4 regions of the Oceanobacter sp. ABM4_470 genome follow, and region 4 is predicted to be linked to each of the others. Evidence: predicted binding sites of a transcription regulator. Region 4 holds the regulator's gene; each other region holds the start of a gene.

The links. Region 4 encodes sigma-54, which starts transcription at its own class of promoters, with help from an activator protein. Its sites were predicted from a motif close to TGGCACNNNNNTTGCTNT; they were not measured.
Region 1: ACXADJ_RS08410 (flagellar basal body rod protein FlgF) is a predicted target of sigma-54. The motif match lies at 2,164-2,181, and genes of this name have one in related genera.
Region 2: ACXADJ_RS04135 (nitrate- and nitrite sensing domain-containing protein) is a predicted target of sigma-54. The motif match lies at 1,872-1,889, and genes of this name have one in related genera.
Region 3: ACXADJ_RS04185 (CmpA/NrtA family ABC transporter substrate-binding protein) is a predicted target of sigma-54. The motif match lies at 1,739-1,756, and genes of this name have one in related genera.

Annotation. Positions count from the first base shown of each region.
Region 1 is NZ_JBSWTR010000001.1:1,927,959-1,931,621, forward strand. Features, by position in the region: gene flgH (flagellar basal body L-ring protein FlgH) at 1-520, opposite strand, end outside; gene flgG (flagellar basal-body rod protein FlgG) at 537-1,322, opposite strand; gene ACXADJ_RS08410 (flagellar basal body rod protein FlgF) at 1,348-2,094, opposite strand; gene amt (ammonium transporter) at 2,482-3,663, shown strand, end outside.
Region 2 is NZ_JBSWTR010000001.1:948,126-951,788, forward strand. Features, by position in the region: gene nirB (nitrite reductase large subunit NirB) at 1-754, shown strand, start outside; gene nirD (nitrite reductase small subunit NirD) at 775-1,089, shown strand; gene ACXADJ_RS04130 (hypothetical protein) at 1,275-1,604, shown strand; gene ACXADJ_RS04135 (nitrate- and nitrite sensing domain-containing protein) at 1,936-3,222, shown strand; gene ACXADJ_RS04140 (RimK family protein) at 3,552-3,663, opposite strand, start outside.
Region 3 is NZ_JBSWTR010000001.1:964,600-968,262, forward strand. Features, by position in the region: gene ACXADJ_RS04180 (ABC transporter permease) at 1-47, opposite strand, end outside; gene ACXADJ_RS04185 (CmpA/NrtA family ABC transporter substrate-binding protein) at 227-1,612, opposite strand; gene ACXADJ_RS04190 (ElaB/YgaM/YqjD family protein) at 2,831-3,112, shown strand; gene ACXADJ_RS04195 (hypothetical protein) at 3,173-3,661, shown strand.
Region 4 is NZ_JBSWTR010000001.1:2,892,251-2,895,913, forward strand. Features, by position in the region: gene lptA (lipopolysaccharide transport periplasmic protein LptA) at 1-231, shown strand, start outside; gene lptB (LPS export ABC transporter ATP-binding protein) at 228-953, shown strand; gene ACXADJ_RS12730 (RNA polymerase factor sigma-54) at 1,081-2,568, shown strand; gene hpf (ribosome hibernation-promoting factor, HPF/YfiA family) at 2,622-2,921, shown strand; gene ptsN (PTS IIA-like nitrogen regulatory protein PtsN) at 2,925-3,377, shown strand; gene rapZ (RNase adapter RapZ) at 3,428-3,663, shown strand, end outside.

The DNA of each region.
Region 1 (3,663 bases), 960 kb from region 4:
ACACACTGATCTGACCGGACAAACTGTTGGAGCGGTCGGCTTCGCCAGTGCCGCTAAACGTACGGTCACTGTTGGTTTCGATACCCAGATTGAGGTTCTTCCAGCCCGGTGTTACCCCCAAAATAGTGCCCGCACCAACGCTGTTGGAGGACGACTTGTCGGAGCTGGTTTCGGCCGATTTGCTGGACTGATACGACTCTTCAAAAATCACCGTAATGATGTCGCCAACCCGACGAGCCTGTTGATCCAGATACAAGCCATTGGAATACGCTGCCTGATACAAGGAACCCGACGCCGTTGGTGGTGGCTGCAAGGTATCGGCCGATACCGGCGCGTAATCCGGGTCGTTCATGACGACATCCTGTTCCATCGGCACCGAGGTACAGCCGACGACCGCCGCCAACATGGCACACACCAGCAAAGGCTTACCGGCAGCGGCAAATTCGGTTTGGACTGGCAGATCCTTGCCGCTTTCCGGTTGTTGGTCAGACGTGCTGTTGGGGTAGCTAACGGGCGTCATAACTTACTCCGCTCTATCAGGTGTTCTGGTTGAGGAACTGCAACATTTCATCCGCCGCAGACACCACTTTAGAGTTCATTTCGTAGGCGCGCTGAACCGTGATCATCTTCACCAGCTCTTCCACCACTTCGACGTTGGAATTTTCCAAAGCGCCCTGTTCCAGCGTGCCGAAGCCATCCTCACTGGGAATACCAGCAACCGGTGCACCACTGGATGCGGTTTCCAGGAACAGGTTGCCACCGGTGGCCAGTAGGCCTGCCGGGTTAATGAAATCGATGGTTTCTATCTGGCCCAGATCAACCGGCGTTGGGTCCCCTTGAATGGAGGCCTGCACAATGCCGTCACGACTGATCATGACTTCATTGGCCTGATCCGGAATGGTGATTTGTGGCTCCAATGGATAGCCGTTTACATTCACCATCACCCCTTCGTCGTTGAGGTGGAACGTACCGTCACGGGTGTAGGCAATGTTGCCGTCCGGCATGGCGATCTGGAAAAAGCCGCGACCGTTGATCGCCACATCCAGCGTCTGGTCGGTCAGTTCCAGCGAGCCGGTGGTAAACACCTTCTGGGTGCCCGCAGTACGAACACCGGTACCCAGCTGCAAGCCCGATGGCAAGCGGCTGTCGGCGGAGCTGTTGGCCCCGGGCTGGCGGTCAATCTGGTACAACAGGTCTTCAAACACCGGGCGGTCTTTCTTGAAGCCGGTGGTGGCGACGTTGGCCAGGTTGTTGGAAACGGTGGTCAGCGCCAGATCCTGAGCTTCAAGGCCGGTCTTGCTGATCCAGAGTGCATTCATCATGGTGGCTTACCTCTCAGACCTGACGTTATTGGCTTTGCAGCAACTGGGTGGTTGCGGCGGTATTTTCATCGACGCGCTTCATCAGCTTTACCTGCATTTCGTACTGACGATTGAGCGCAATCAGATCGGTTAACTCGGACACCGCGTTGACGTTACTGCCTTCCAGAAAGCCGTTCACCAACGATATGTTAGGGTCAAAGTCGGCTGGGCCAACGCCTGCTTCTCGGAACCGGAACAGGCCATCTTCGCCTTTTTCCAGATCCTGGGAATCGGGGTTCACCAGCTTCAGCTGCACCGGCTCTGCCACGCCCACCGGCTGCTCGCCCGCGGGCTGGATGGTAATGATGCCCGCCCGGCTGACTTCAATTTGAGTAAACGGCGGCAGTACTACAGGGCCGCCGTCGCCAATCAACTGATCGCCCTGGCCATTCAGCAGACGGCCATTGGGATCAACACTGAGATCACCCGCACGGGTATAGGCTTCCTGACCATCAGGGCCAACAACGGCGAACCAGCCTTGATGCTCAATCGAGACATCCATACGGCGGCCGGTTTCGATCAACGGCCCCTGACGAAAATCACTGGCCGGGCTTTCCACCATGGCGTAGGCACGGGTGGGAAAATGCTCACCAAATACCCCCATGGCACGGCTTTGGCTGTAGTCTGAACGGAACCCGGTGGTGCTGGCATTGGCCAAATTGTTGGCATGGGATGCCTGCCCCAAGGTGTTTTGACGAGCCCCTGACATGGCAATGTAGAGCGCTCTATCCATACTTCCTCCCGCTGGGGCACTGCCCCGTATTCGTCACAGCCAACGGACTGCGTCAGCTTTTGTAAGAACACAGCAGCCTTTGTGCCAGAATCACTTTATTCATATTTTTCAAAGGGTTAGAAGAATTACAGACTTTGGACGCAGCGAGATTGTCAAATTGGCGGCAGCGAATTGCCGCCAGTCGAGCTAATAAATTGACGCCGTACCGAACCTGACCCGGCTCTTTTTAAAGCAAAGCAGGGCGTTCAATGGGTCAGTAAAGAACTCTCTGAATAAAAGTGTGTTATCGCGCGCTGCTCATATCAGTTTGGAATATCCAGTTGCGGCCAGCGGGACCAGAGAGAAACCCGACTAGGCTTGAAGGACTACTGAACTCTCGGGATTCGTATGGCAACTCATTCCTATTCCAAACGCTGTCAACTACCTCGCGCGCTGAGCCTGCTAATGATCGGCAGCCTGATACCCGGCATCGCCTCGGCCAACCCGGCTAATATCGTCGCCGGCGATGTGCAAGGAATGCTGGATATGACCTGGGTGATTCTGGCAGCGGGACTGGTGTTTTTTATGCAGGCCGGTTTCACCATGCTGGAATCCGGCATGGTGCGGGCCAAAAACAGCTACAACGTCGCGATTAAAAACATCAGCGACTTTACCACCGCCGTACTGACGTTCTGGTTGATTGGCTTTGCCTTGATGTTTGGCCCCAGTATCAACGGCTGGCTGGGCGGTGACGGCTGGATGGGCAGTTTGCTCTCAACCCCGGCGGATTACGCCTTCTTCCTGTTCCAATCCATGTTTGTCGGAACGGCCGCCACCATTGTTGCCGGTGCGGTCGCCGAGCGTATGAAGTTCAATGCCTACATCATTATCAGCGTCGCCATTTCCATTGTTATTTACCCCGTGTCCGGCCACTGGATTTGGGGCAGCGCCCTGACAGAAGGGCAACCGGGCTGGCTTGAGGCCAAAGGATTTATGGACTTTGCCGGTTCTACCGTGGTGCATTCTGTTGGCGGCTGGGTGGCATTGGCCGGGATTATTGCCCTTGGCGCACGGCGTGGACGTTTTGACGACGACGGCAAACCGCTGGATATTCCGGGCCACAATTTGCTGATTTCTACCGTCGGCGTCTTCATCCTCTGGTTCGGCTGGTTTGGTTTCAACGGTGGCAGCACGCTGGCAGCGGATGCCAGTGTTGCCGTTATCGTGTTGAATACCGTGTTGGCCGGTGCCGCGGGTGGCATAACCGCGCTGCTGTTGTCGTGGCTTACCGGTCGCGGCATTGTCTCGGTGGAACGGTCGCTGAACGGCATTCTTGGCGGTCTGGTTGGCATTACGGCCGGTTGTGCCTTTGTAGAACCCAACAATGCCATCTGGATTGGTTTGATTGGCGGTGTAGTGGTATTCGTTGCGGAATACTGCCTGTTGCAATACGCCAAACTCGATGACCCGGTGGGCGCGGTTGCGGTCCACGGTTTTGGCGGCGTGTGGGGCACGCTGGCATTGGCTCTGTTTGCCGAGCCGGAAGTATTAAACCACAGCCGCGGCGAGCAACTGATGGTACAGCTAAGC
Region 2 (3,663 bases), 1.9 Mb from region 4:
TATCGACTTGTTTGGTGCCCAGTTGCATGAATTGCCGACCATTTGGGAAAAACTCATCGATGCGGGCTTTGAAACCGGCCATGCCTACGGCAAGTCGCTGCGTACCGTGAAGTCCTGTGTTGGCTCCACCTGGTGTCGTTATGGCGTACTGGATTCCGTGTCCATGGCGATTGCGTTGGAGAACCGCTACAAGGGTCTGCGCGCGCCGCACAAGATCAAGTTTGCGGTATCTGGCTGTACTCGTGAGTGTGCCGAAGCCCAGTCCAAGGATATTGGTGTGATTGCCACAGAGACCGGTTGGAACCTGTATGTCTGCGGTAACGGCGGTATGCGTCCTCGTCATGCTGACCTGTTCGCCACCGATCTGGATGACGAAACCCTGGTGAAATACATCGACCGCGTGCTGATGTTCTACGTTCGTACCGCCGATCGCTTGCAGCGTACCTCGGTGTGGATGGAAAACATGGAAGGTGGTCTCGACTACCTGAAAGACGTGGTGATCAATGACTCGCTGGCTATCTGTGAAGATCTGGAGCGCGGCATGACGCGCGTGGTGGGCGCTTACCAGTGTGAATGGAAAACCACCGTCAACAACCCAGAGCGCCTGAAGCGCTTCCAGCACTTCATTAACGCCGATGAAGAAGACAAAAACCTGTTCTACGTGCGTGAGCGTGGCCAGCGTCGGCCAGCGACCGAAGCCGAGCGTATTGAATTGGTTGAACTGGCCAGCAACCCTGTCGCCGGTGGCGAGTAAGCAGTAATAGGAGAGAGATCATGACTAACGTATGTGCCCTGACAGACATTGCCCCGGATACCGGCGTGTGCGCACTGCACGAAGGTGAGCAGGTTGCGCTGTTCCGTATTGGTAACACCGAACAGGTGTTCGCCGTCAGTAACTACGATCCATTCGGCAAGGCCAATGTGATGTCTCGTGGTTTGATCGGCACCAAGGGTGATCGCTACATGGTGGCGTCGCCGCTGTACAAGCAGCATTACGACCTGGCAACCGGTGAGTGCTTTGAAGACGAAAACATCAAGCTGAAAACCTGGACCGTTCAGGTGAAAGACGGCCGAGTCGAACTGGTGTAAGTACCAGCCTGCCATTGTCTGGCAGGCAAGACCCATCAACCGCTGTAACGTCGCCAGAAATGGCGGAGTTACAGCGGTTTTTTTATGGGATTTTATGGGGCTTTGTGTGAGGGCTGCAGCTGGTTGCAAAAGCAGGCTAATACGCGGTATTACAGGCACTCGTCATTATTGGTGCAGCGTTTGATATGAAGCCACTATCTGAAACACGTTTTTCTGCAGATGTGTCGCTGGCGGATATCAATGCCTTGTACAAGCGCAGCGGCGAATCCGGGCGGGCATCACCGTCGGATGTTCGGCTGGGACTGTTTTTGAACAACGAACTGGTATGCGCTGCTCGCCTGCAACGCTATGACCGCGGCTGGCTGCTACGTAATGTATGCACGCTGCCGGGTCATCGTTCCCAGGGCTGGCTTCGTTGCTGCTGGAGCATCTGCAAAGGTTGCATCTGGAAGAAGGCGCTGGGCTTTTGCGTCAGGGCGCAGCGCCAATATTCACCTTGCCATTACCTCATCTAGATGACTTTTATCGTCGCAACGGATTTGTGACTGTGGACAGCCCCCAAAGCCCGGATCTGCAACGGGTGTTTCATAGCGCCAGGAAACGCCATTCGCACATCCAGTGGATGAAGTTACGGCCTCTCGATAATTGATCTGCTGTTTTTGTCAGGATGCACCATCACGGTTCACATTGCTGGTGTTTGGTGGCGTTTAGTGGTTCGGAGGCTGAATCATGCGCCATTCTCTGGACCTGCCTACCTCAAAAAAGGCAGGTTTGCCCCAAGTTGGAACACTCCTTGCTGTAACAATCAGATAACCATATCCGTGATGCTTGCCAGGGCCTTTATTCATGAGCCAAACCCCTTCCACTGAAGACTTCCTGTATGCTGCCCGTCGGGCTGAAATTGCTTCGTTGAAGCAGCTGGAGGTCAGTTGTGATCTGGTGATTCGCGCCACCGAGCTGATTCACGAGCTGCAGCGAGAACGTGGGCTATCCAATTCCTTCCTGGTGTCGAGTGGTACACGTTTCTCCCGTGAGCTGCAGGATGAAATGAGCCAAATCCATGCAGCCGAGAAACACTTTCGCACCATGTTGGGGCGACTTCCATTGGGTGATAGTTCCCTGAATTCTTCACGACTGTTTAGTAGCGTAGCGTTTGTATTGCACGGACTGGATGAGTTGCCTGAACTGCGCCAGCAAATTCTGGCGCAAAAGTTAACTGCCGCACAAACCACCGGCCTGTTTAATCGTCTGGTCGCTGGCTTGATTCATGTGGTGTTTGAAGCTGCAGATATTTCCCACGACCCGGACATTACCCGCTCACTGATTGCGTTATTTAATTTTGTTCAGGGCAAGGAATATTCCGGTCAGGAACGGGCGTGGGGCTTGATTGGCTTCACCAGTGGTGAATTCAGCAACAAGGTTCAACAGCGGGTAAAAGACCTGCAAGAAGCGCAAATTCGTTGTTTTGATATCTTCACCGAATTCACGCAGCCGGTGCATGCCGACACTTTGCGCCGGATTGAGTCATCAGAAGCGGCGACCGAGCTTGAAAAGCTGCGTCAGATGATTGCCCGCGCCCGCCATGGTGACAGCTTGCCTGCGGCCATGAGCGAAATCTGGTATTCGGTCTGCACCCAGCGTATTGATGCCATGCAGCTGGCCGAAAAAGCATTGGCGACGTCGTTGCAACAGCTGTGCGAACAGAAAATCAAGCAGGCGGAAGAAGAATTGACGCTGCACACGGAGCAGATCAAATCCTTGCTTAGCGCCGAGGAGCCGCCGATTTCACCCTTGTCGCGTGATCCGGATGGCGATGACCTCGACGGCCCTGTGGTCAACGTTGCCGCTGGCTTTAACATCAAGCTGGCGCAGTCTGTGTCCGAGTTGGTGCAAGGGCAAGCGGCGCGAATTCAGCAAGTCAGCGCCGAGCTGGCAGAAGCCCGCCAGGCATTGGATGAGCGCAAGCTGGTGGAAAAGGCCAAAGGCCTGCTGATGCAGTCGAAAGGCATTTCAGAAGAAGAGGCTTATCGCGAGATTCGCCAGGCGGCGATGAACGGCAAGCAGCGTATTGTCGAAGTCGCCACCCATATGATCCGGGTGGCAGACATGCTCTTGGGCGAACAGCAAAAGTAATGTCTGGGGGGCATCTATTTAATCCGGTGCTCACTCTGGGCTACCGGATGGTTTCGAATCACGAAGCCGAGTTGCGGGCCTGACGGGTCAAGTCAAAAGTCGGCGACACAGAGTCGAGATCATCTGGCAGCCCCCGTAGGGCGCGGGTTGCCGCTGTCCATTGCTGTGTTGACGAGCTTGGAAAGGACACGTCATTCCGCTGCGTTCGTCGCCTTGCACTGAACAACGGCAACACTCGCGCAGAGCCGTGCAGGATTAAACAGATGTCCCCCTAGCCACGGTTGTGGCCGGATTGATGCTCAGCGCGTCGGATGTCTCTGGCGCGCCTGTCAGGCCCCCTGATGCTGGTTTTCCATCCGGCGCAGAAACTCCGCCATGATGTCATGGTACAGCGCAGGCCCTGTGGTCTGGTCTTCAACACCGGCATCGACGCTGGGGTTA
Region 3 (3,663 bases), 1.9 Mb from region 4:
TTAACGACTGGCTCCAGCCAGCTGATGTTGGATAACGCGATGCTCATTTCTCTCTCCTGCCAGGGTTATATCCCCGTTGTGGTTGCCAGCCCTGCTGTTGGATGGCTGGCAAAACCGGGTTTAGGGGATGATCCCCCTGCTGCAATTGGCGACTGCATTCTGCCAACTGCGGTATTTCTTATGTGGGCCCCTGATACAACCGGATTCAGGGGCGGGTTTTACAAGATCAGATGGTGTCTGAACCTTTCAGGCCGATGTCGAACTTCTTCAGGTACTCGTTAGGCTTGGTACCGTCATAAGTGATGTTGTCGATGAAGTGCTTCTGTGGTGCCTTGAAGCCGGTTTCCTTGTCGAAATCCGGGAAGTCCTTGGCTTTCAGCTTGCCTTCGGCGATCAGCTCTTTGGCAGCCGCTGCATAGATGTCCGGGCGGTAAACCTTCTTGGCAGTTTCCATGAACCAGTCATCAGACTTCTCTTCAGCAATCTGACCCCAGCGACGCATTTGGGTCAGGTACCAGATGGCATCGGAGTAGTACGGGTAGGTGGCGTTGTAGCGGAAGAATACGTTGAAGTCCGGCACGTCACGCTTGTCGCCTTTTTCGTATTCGAAGGTACCGGTCATGGAGTTGGCGATTACGTCGTAGTCGGCGCCTACGTAGTTAGGCTGTGACAGGATCTTCACCGCTTCCGGACGGTTGGCGTTGTTGTTGGCATCCAACCACTCAGCCGCACGAATCATGGCTTTTACGACTTTCTTGTGGGTGATCGGGTACTTGTCAGACCAGGCCTTGGATACACCGAACACTTTTTCCGGGTTGTCTTTCCAGATTTCGTAGTCGGTAACCACTGGCACACCAATGCCCTTGAATACCGCCTGCTGGTTCCACGGTTCGCCTACGCAGTAGCCGTAGATAGTGCCGGCTTCCAGAGTGGCTGGCATTTGTGGTGGCGGGGTAACAGACAGCAGTGCGTCGGCGTCAATCTGACCAGAGGTGTCGCCCTTGGCCGGTGCGTAGTAGCCAGGGTGGATGCCACCGGCTGCCAGCCAGTAACGCAGCTCATAGTTGTGGGTAGAAACCGGGAATACCATGCCCATGTTGAACGGCTTGCCTTCAGCCTTGTACTTGTCAACCACTGGCTTCAGTGCGTCAGCCTTGATCGGGTGAACCGGTTTGCCGTCGGCCTGCTTTGGAATGTTTGGCTTCATCTGGTCCCAGATATCGTTGGAAACCGTGATGGCGTTACCGTTCAGGTCCATGGAGAACGCGGTAATGATGTGAGCCTGGGTACCAAAACCAATGGTGGCACCAAGAGGCTGGCCTGCCAGCATGTGAGCACCGTCCAGCTGACCGTCAATGACGCGGTCGAGCAGAACTTTCCAGTTGGCCTGGGCTTCCAGAGTGACGTACAGACCTTCGTCTTCGAAGAAGCCTTTTTCATAGGCAACAGCCAGTGGCGCCATATCAGTCAGTTTGATAAAGCCAAACTTGAGCTCTTCCTTCTCGGCCCATTCCTCTGCGCTGGCAGACGGCACAGACAGTGTGGCCAGTCCGCTTGCCAATACAACCGCTGTGGTCAACAGCTTGCGGCGCAGTGTGTTGATACCTCGCATCATGCTTCCTCTTCTTAGGCTTAAAAAACAAAAAAGGCGCTACGACATAACGTCGGTAGCGCCTTTGCTGAAACTTCAGGTGTTCTTGATTTTTGGTTAGCCCGCCATTGGGCTTGTGAAATGACTAATACAAGCGGTGTGCCAAATTGTTTGGAATCGGTTGGCGGTCAGGATCGATTGGCAGTTTGTTAAATAGCCTGCCTTGACAAGATCGCTGGTTCGAAAAATTTCAGACAGCGGCAGGCTTGTGAGACGGAAGTGTCGGCTTAAATCAAGTGGCTCAAATTGCCACAAAGCCCCATCTTTACTGGTGTTTTCAAGAGAGTGAAAGGCTGTTGAGTTTTTGGTCACAAATACACATCGCTGGATGGAGGTTCTTACTCGGTTGAGCGAAAAAACGACGCTTTAGCCATCCTGAAGGGATTATTCATGGCTATAAAACGCAGCGAACCTGGCCTGATTTCACTGTTTTGTCAGCTTTGGCCGTTATTTGCCCGGCGACATTTTTGACAAATTGGTCGGGATTCGGTGGCTGTCTATGTCAGCGGAAGGAGGTTGCGAGGAATCGCTGGAGCATGCTGGTGCATTGTTGTGCGTCAAATGAGCATCTGCGTATTAATACGGTGCGCTGTTTCGGGGCGCTGTTTCGGGGCGTTGTTTCGGTGTAAGAAACGAAAACTTCAGCTCCGTATGTGATGTCGATGATGAGAAGAGTGAGAGTGCAATATCTACAGCATTGGTCTGAAAAATATACACGGCGAGAGTACGGCTAACGATCTGGTTTTTAATAATTTCCAATAAAAACAAAAAGTTATAACTTGGCATGAGGCTTGAAACACTCTGAGTGTGAGTGAGAAATCACCACGGCGGTAACCCGCCTCCGCATTCAGCCATCCGCTTGAATCGGTTTGGGTTAGTGTCCAATGACAGGTAAAGGGGACATCTATTTAATCCGGTGCTCACTCTGGGCTGCCGGATGGTTTCGAATCACGAAGCCGACTTGCAGGCCTGACGGGTCAAGTCAAAAGTCGGCGACACAGAGTCGAGATCATCTGGCAGCCCCCGTAGGGCGCGGGTTGCCGCTGCCCAGTGCGGTGTTGACGAACTTGGAAAGGACACGTCATTCCACTGCATTCGTCGCCTTGCACTGAACAACGGCAACACTCGCGCAGAGCCGTGCAGGATTAAATAGATGTCCCCTAAAGAGGAGTTAGCACTATGGCTAATACAGCTCGCGTTCAAGAGAACACTCAAGCCAAAGAAGACGTGAAAGAGGCCGCCGAACAGGCCGCCGACATTACAGAAAGCAACGTCAAGAAGATGCAGCACACGGCCAGTCATCTGTATCACCAGGCACATGATGTGGCCGAAAGCGCCGCTTCGCGCTCCAAAGAGATGGGGCAGGCCGCCACGACCTACGCCAGGGAAAATCCGCTCAAAACCGCCGGTATGGCCTTTGTTGCCGGAGCACTGTTGTCTGCGCTGATCAAGCGTAAGTAATTCAGATGCGGGCTTTGGCCCGCTCGAAACACTTGTATGGCTACGCCGAGGATAAGCGTTATGAATCAGTCGGCATCGATAGATAAAACCGTATCCAACACAGCACCACATGCTCACAACGAGGAACGCGTTGACACGGCCGCGCAACAGGCAGCGGAGACGGCAACCGACGACGTGAGTTGGGACCAGTTGCTGGCCGGGATTAAACAAGGCTCGGCAACCTGGCTGAAGCTGGTGCAAACGGAAGCACAGCTGGCCGTGGATACGATTGCCCGACTGCATGCGCTTAGCCTGTCGATGGCGGCCATTGCGGTGACAGGCTGGATGGCTCTGATGGCGACCATCGGAGCGCTGGCCTGGAAGCAGGGGATGGCGCTGGAAATGATTTTTGGCGTCGCTACCCTGATGTGTTTGGGGGTTTTGTACGGTTTACGTCAATACCACCGCAAGTTGCTCCGGTCGCTCGGTTTTCAGGCGTCGTTACGACAGCTTGGTCTGGGAACCTCGGGCAGCACAGCGGCTGAAGATAGCCCTTCAGATAAACAGTAAAC
Region 4 (3,663 bases):
ACCCAGGAAAACAACAGCTTCAGTGGCCAGCAGATTCGTTACGACATCACCGCCGAAACCGTCTCTGCCAGTGGTCAAACGCCAGCCTCCGACCAGTCGGACGCCAGCGGCGAATCCGATAGCCAGCGTATTCGCGTGATCATCCAGCCGCAGCAAACCGGCCAGGCTGACAGCGCCAACAACAACCTGGTGGACACGGACGAGGAGACAGCTGCGGAGACCAGTGAATGAAGACCCTCAAGGCGCAGCACCTGGCCAAAAGCTACGGCGGCCGGGAAGTGGTAAAGGACGTATCGCTGGCAGTTTCCAGCGGTCAAATCGTCGGTTTGCTGGGCCCCAACGGCGCCGGCAAAACCACCTGTTTCTACATGATTGTGAACCTGGTGCAGGCCGACAAGGGCCGTGTCAGCATCGACGATGAAGACATCTCCCACTTGCCGATGCACGGCCGCGCCAAGAAAGGCATTGGCTACCTGCCACAGGAAGCCTCGATCTTCCGCAAGCTCAGCGTTGAAGATAACATTCTGGCCATTCTGGAAACCCGCGACGACCTCAACAAGGCCGGCAGGCAGCAGCAACTGGAGCAATTATTGGACGAATTTCACATCCAGCACATTCGCAAAAGTGCCGGTATGGCCCTCTCCGGGGGCGAGCGCCGACGGGTCGAAATTGCCCGCGCACTGGCCGCTGAACCGTCCTTTGTGTTGCTCGATGAGCCTTTCGCAGGGGTTGACCCGATTTCTGTCGCTGACATCATGGACATCATTCGCCAGCTCAAAAACCGCGGTATCGGCGTGTTGATTACCGACCATAACGTGCGGGAAACATTGGCAATTTGCGAAAAAGCCTACATTGTAGGCGGCGGCCACATCATTGCCGAAGGCACCGCCGACGAAGTGTTGGCCAACGAACAGGTACGGGCTGTGTATCTGGGACAGGATTTCCGTCTCTGATCCGCAACGCTGCCAGAGATTCCGGTATTTCGCTGTTTGCAAAGCGAAACCATACAGGCATAGGCAGGGCGCAAAGCTTGCGTATAATGCACAGAACATGCCGATCATTGATGAACAGTAGCGCAGTATGAAAGCATCGCTTCAGTTAAAAATGGGTCAGTCGCTGACCATGACGCCACAGCTGCAACAGGCCATCCGCTTGCTGCAACTGTCGACTCTGGATCTGCAACAGGAAATCCAGGAAGCCCTGGACTCCAATCCCATGCTGGAACATGACGAGTCCGAGAACGAAGACTTCTCCTCCGAAGCCAGCAGCAACAACGACAATAACGAAACCGAAGTCACTGCCAGCACGCCGGAACCGGAAACCCAGGAACTGGGCGACCAATGGTCTGACGACAAAATGCCGGACGACCTGCCGGTTGACAGCGACTGGGACGACACCTTCCAGACCACCGCCAGCATTGCCGCAGGCCCAGGTCCTTCCGGTGACGATGATTTCGACTATGACTCCCGTCATGCCACCACCGACGACCTGCAAGGTCATCTGGAATGGCAGCTGAACCTGACGCCCATGAGCGACGTCGACCGCGAAATCGCCACTATGCTGATCGACGGTGTCGACGAAGACGGCTACCTGCACACCACCATCGAAGACGTGCTCGAAGCCATGGACCCGGAATCCGAGGTGGAACAGGAAGAAGTCGTTGCGGTACTGAAACGCCTGCAACAGTTCGACCCGGCCGGGGTGTTCGCTCGCGACCTGCGCGAATGCCTGTTGCTGCAACTGGCGCAACTGCCAAAAGACACCCCCTGGTTGACCGAGGCGCAACTGGTGATCAGCGATTTCATCAATCTGCTGGGCAGCCGCGACTACCCGACCCTGATGCGCAAAACCAAATTGAAGGAAGACAACCTCAAGGCGGTACTGCGACTGATCAAGGAGCTCAACCCGAAACCGGGGGCAGGCATCAGCGGCGAACAGTCCGAATACGTTGTCCCCGACGTCATCGTGCGTAACATCCGCGATGAATGGCGCGTCGAACTGAACCCCGACATTGCGCCGAAACTGCGCGTCAACGCCGACTACGCCTCGCTGGTGCGTCGCTCTGACAGCAGCTCCGACAACACCTTCCTGAAAGACCACCTGCAAGAGGCTCGCTGGTTCATCAAGAGCCTGCAAAGCCGCAACGACACCTTGCTGAAAGTGGCGACCAAAATTGTTGAATACCAGATCGAATTCTTCGAAGAAGGCGAAGAAAAGATGAAACCACTGGTATTGCACGACATTGCCGAAGCCGTTGGCATGCATGAATCCACCATTTCACGGGTCACCACCCAGAAATTCATGCACACCCCACGAGGCATTTTCGAGCTCAAGTATTTCTTCTCCAGCCACGTCAGCACCGACACCGGCGGAGAGTGCTCCTCGACCGCTATTCGCGCCATGATCAAGAAACTGATCAGCGAAGAAAACGCGCGTAAGCCACTGAGTGACAACAAAATTGCCACCATGCTGAGCGAAAAAGGCATTCAGGTGGCGCGACGCACCGTCGCCAAATACCGTGAAGCCATGATGATTCCACCATCAAACGAACGTAAACAGTTGATCTGATGTCAACAACAGGTCTAGTCTCAGTATTGGATCTGTAAAGGAGGAGCCGTTTTATGAGCATCACTATTAGTGGCCAACACGTTGAAGTAACGGAAGCCATGGAAGCCTATGTGAAAGAAAAACTGGTGCGCCTGGAGCGCCACGCCGACATCACGTCGGGTCAGTTTATTCTCAAGCTCGAGAAGGATCGCAAGATTGCCGAAGGCACCCTGCACGTAGCAGGTGCCGACATCAACGCAACGGCGACTCACGACGACATGTACGCAGCCATCGACCTGATGGCCGACAAACTGGATCGTCAGGTGCTTAAACACAAAGAGAAACTGGTTGCACGACAGCACGGACAAGGCTAACGCATGACCCTCCAAATCGCCGATATCCTGACCCCGGAACGCACCATCAATGACGTGACGGTTTCAAGCAAAAAGAAGTTGCTGGAGTTCATCTCCAGTCTGGTTGCGGAAGAACTGAGCGATAGCTCATCGGATGAAGTGTTCGAACGACTGCTAGGGCGCGAGCGCCTTGGCAGTACAGGTATCGGCGAGGGCATCGCTATCCCCCACTGCCGTTTGCCTCAATGTAACGAAGCCGTTGGCGTGCTGCTGCACCTGAACAACGCCATCGACTTCGACTCGATCGACCGCCAGCCGGTCGACCTGGTGTTTGCCCTGCTGGTGCCGGAAGAAGCCACCGACGAACACCTGCAAATTCTGGCCACGCTGGCGCAAAACTTCAGCCAGGCCGATTACCGTCAGAAGCTGCGAGATGCCTCTGGCAATCGCCCCCTGTTCGACGCTGCCCTGTCCTGACGGGTAGCCGAACCAGTCACTCAGCCACCGACAACCACTGGAGACAGGTTATGCGTCTGGTCGTCATTAGCGGTCGCTCCGGTTCCGGTAAATCCAGCGCCCTGGCCGTGCTGGAAGACCTGGGTTTCTACTGCATCGACAACCTCCCCGTCGACCTGCTGCCAGCCCTGGCAGAATTGCCATGCAGCGCCGAAAAGCGTTCATCGGTCGCGGTCAGCGTTGACGTTCGTAACCTGCCGGACGACATTGAGCACCTCACTGAAGTACTGACTGAGCTGCCACAACA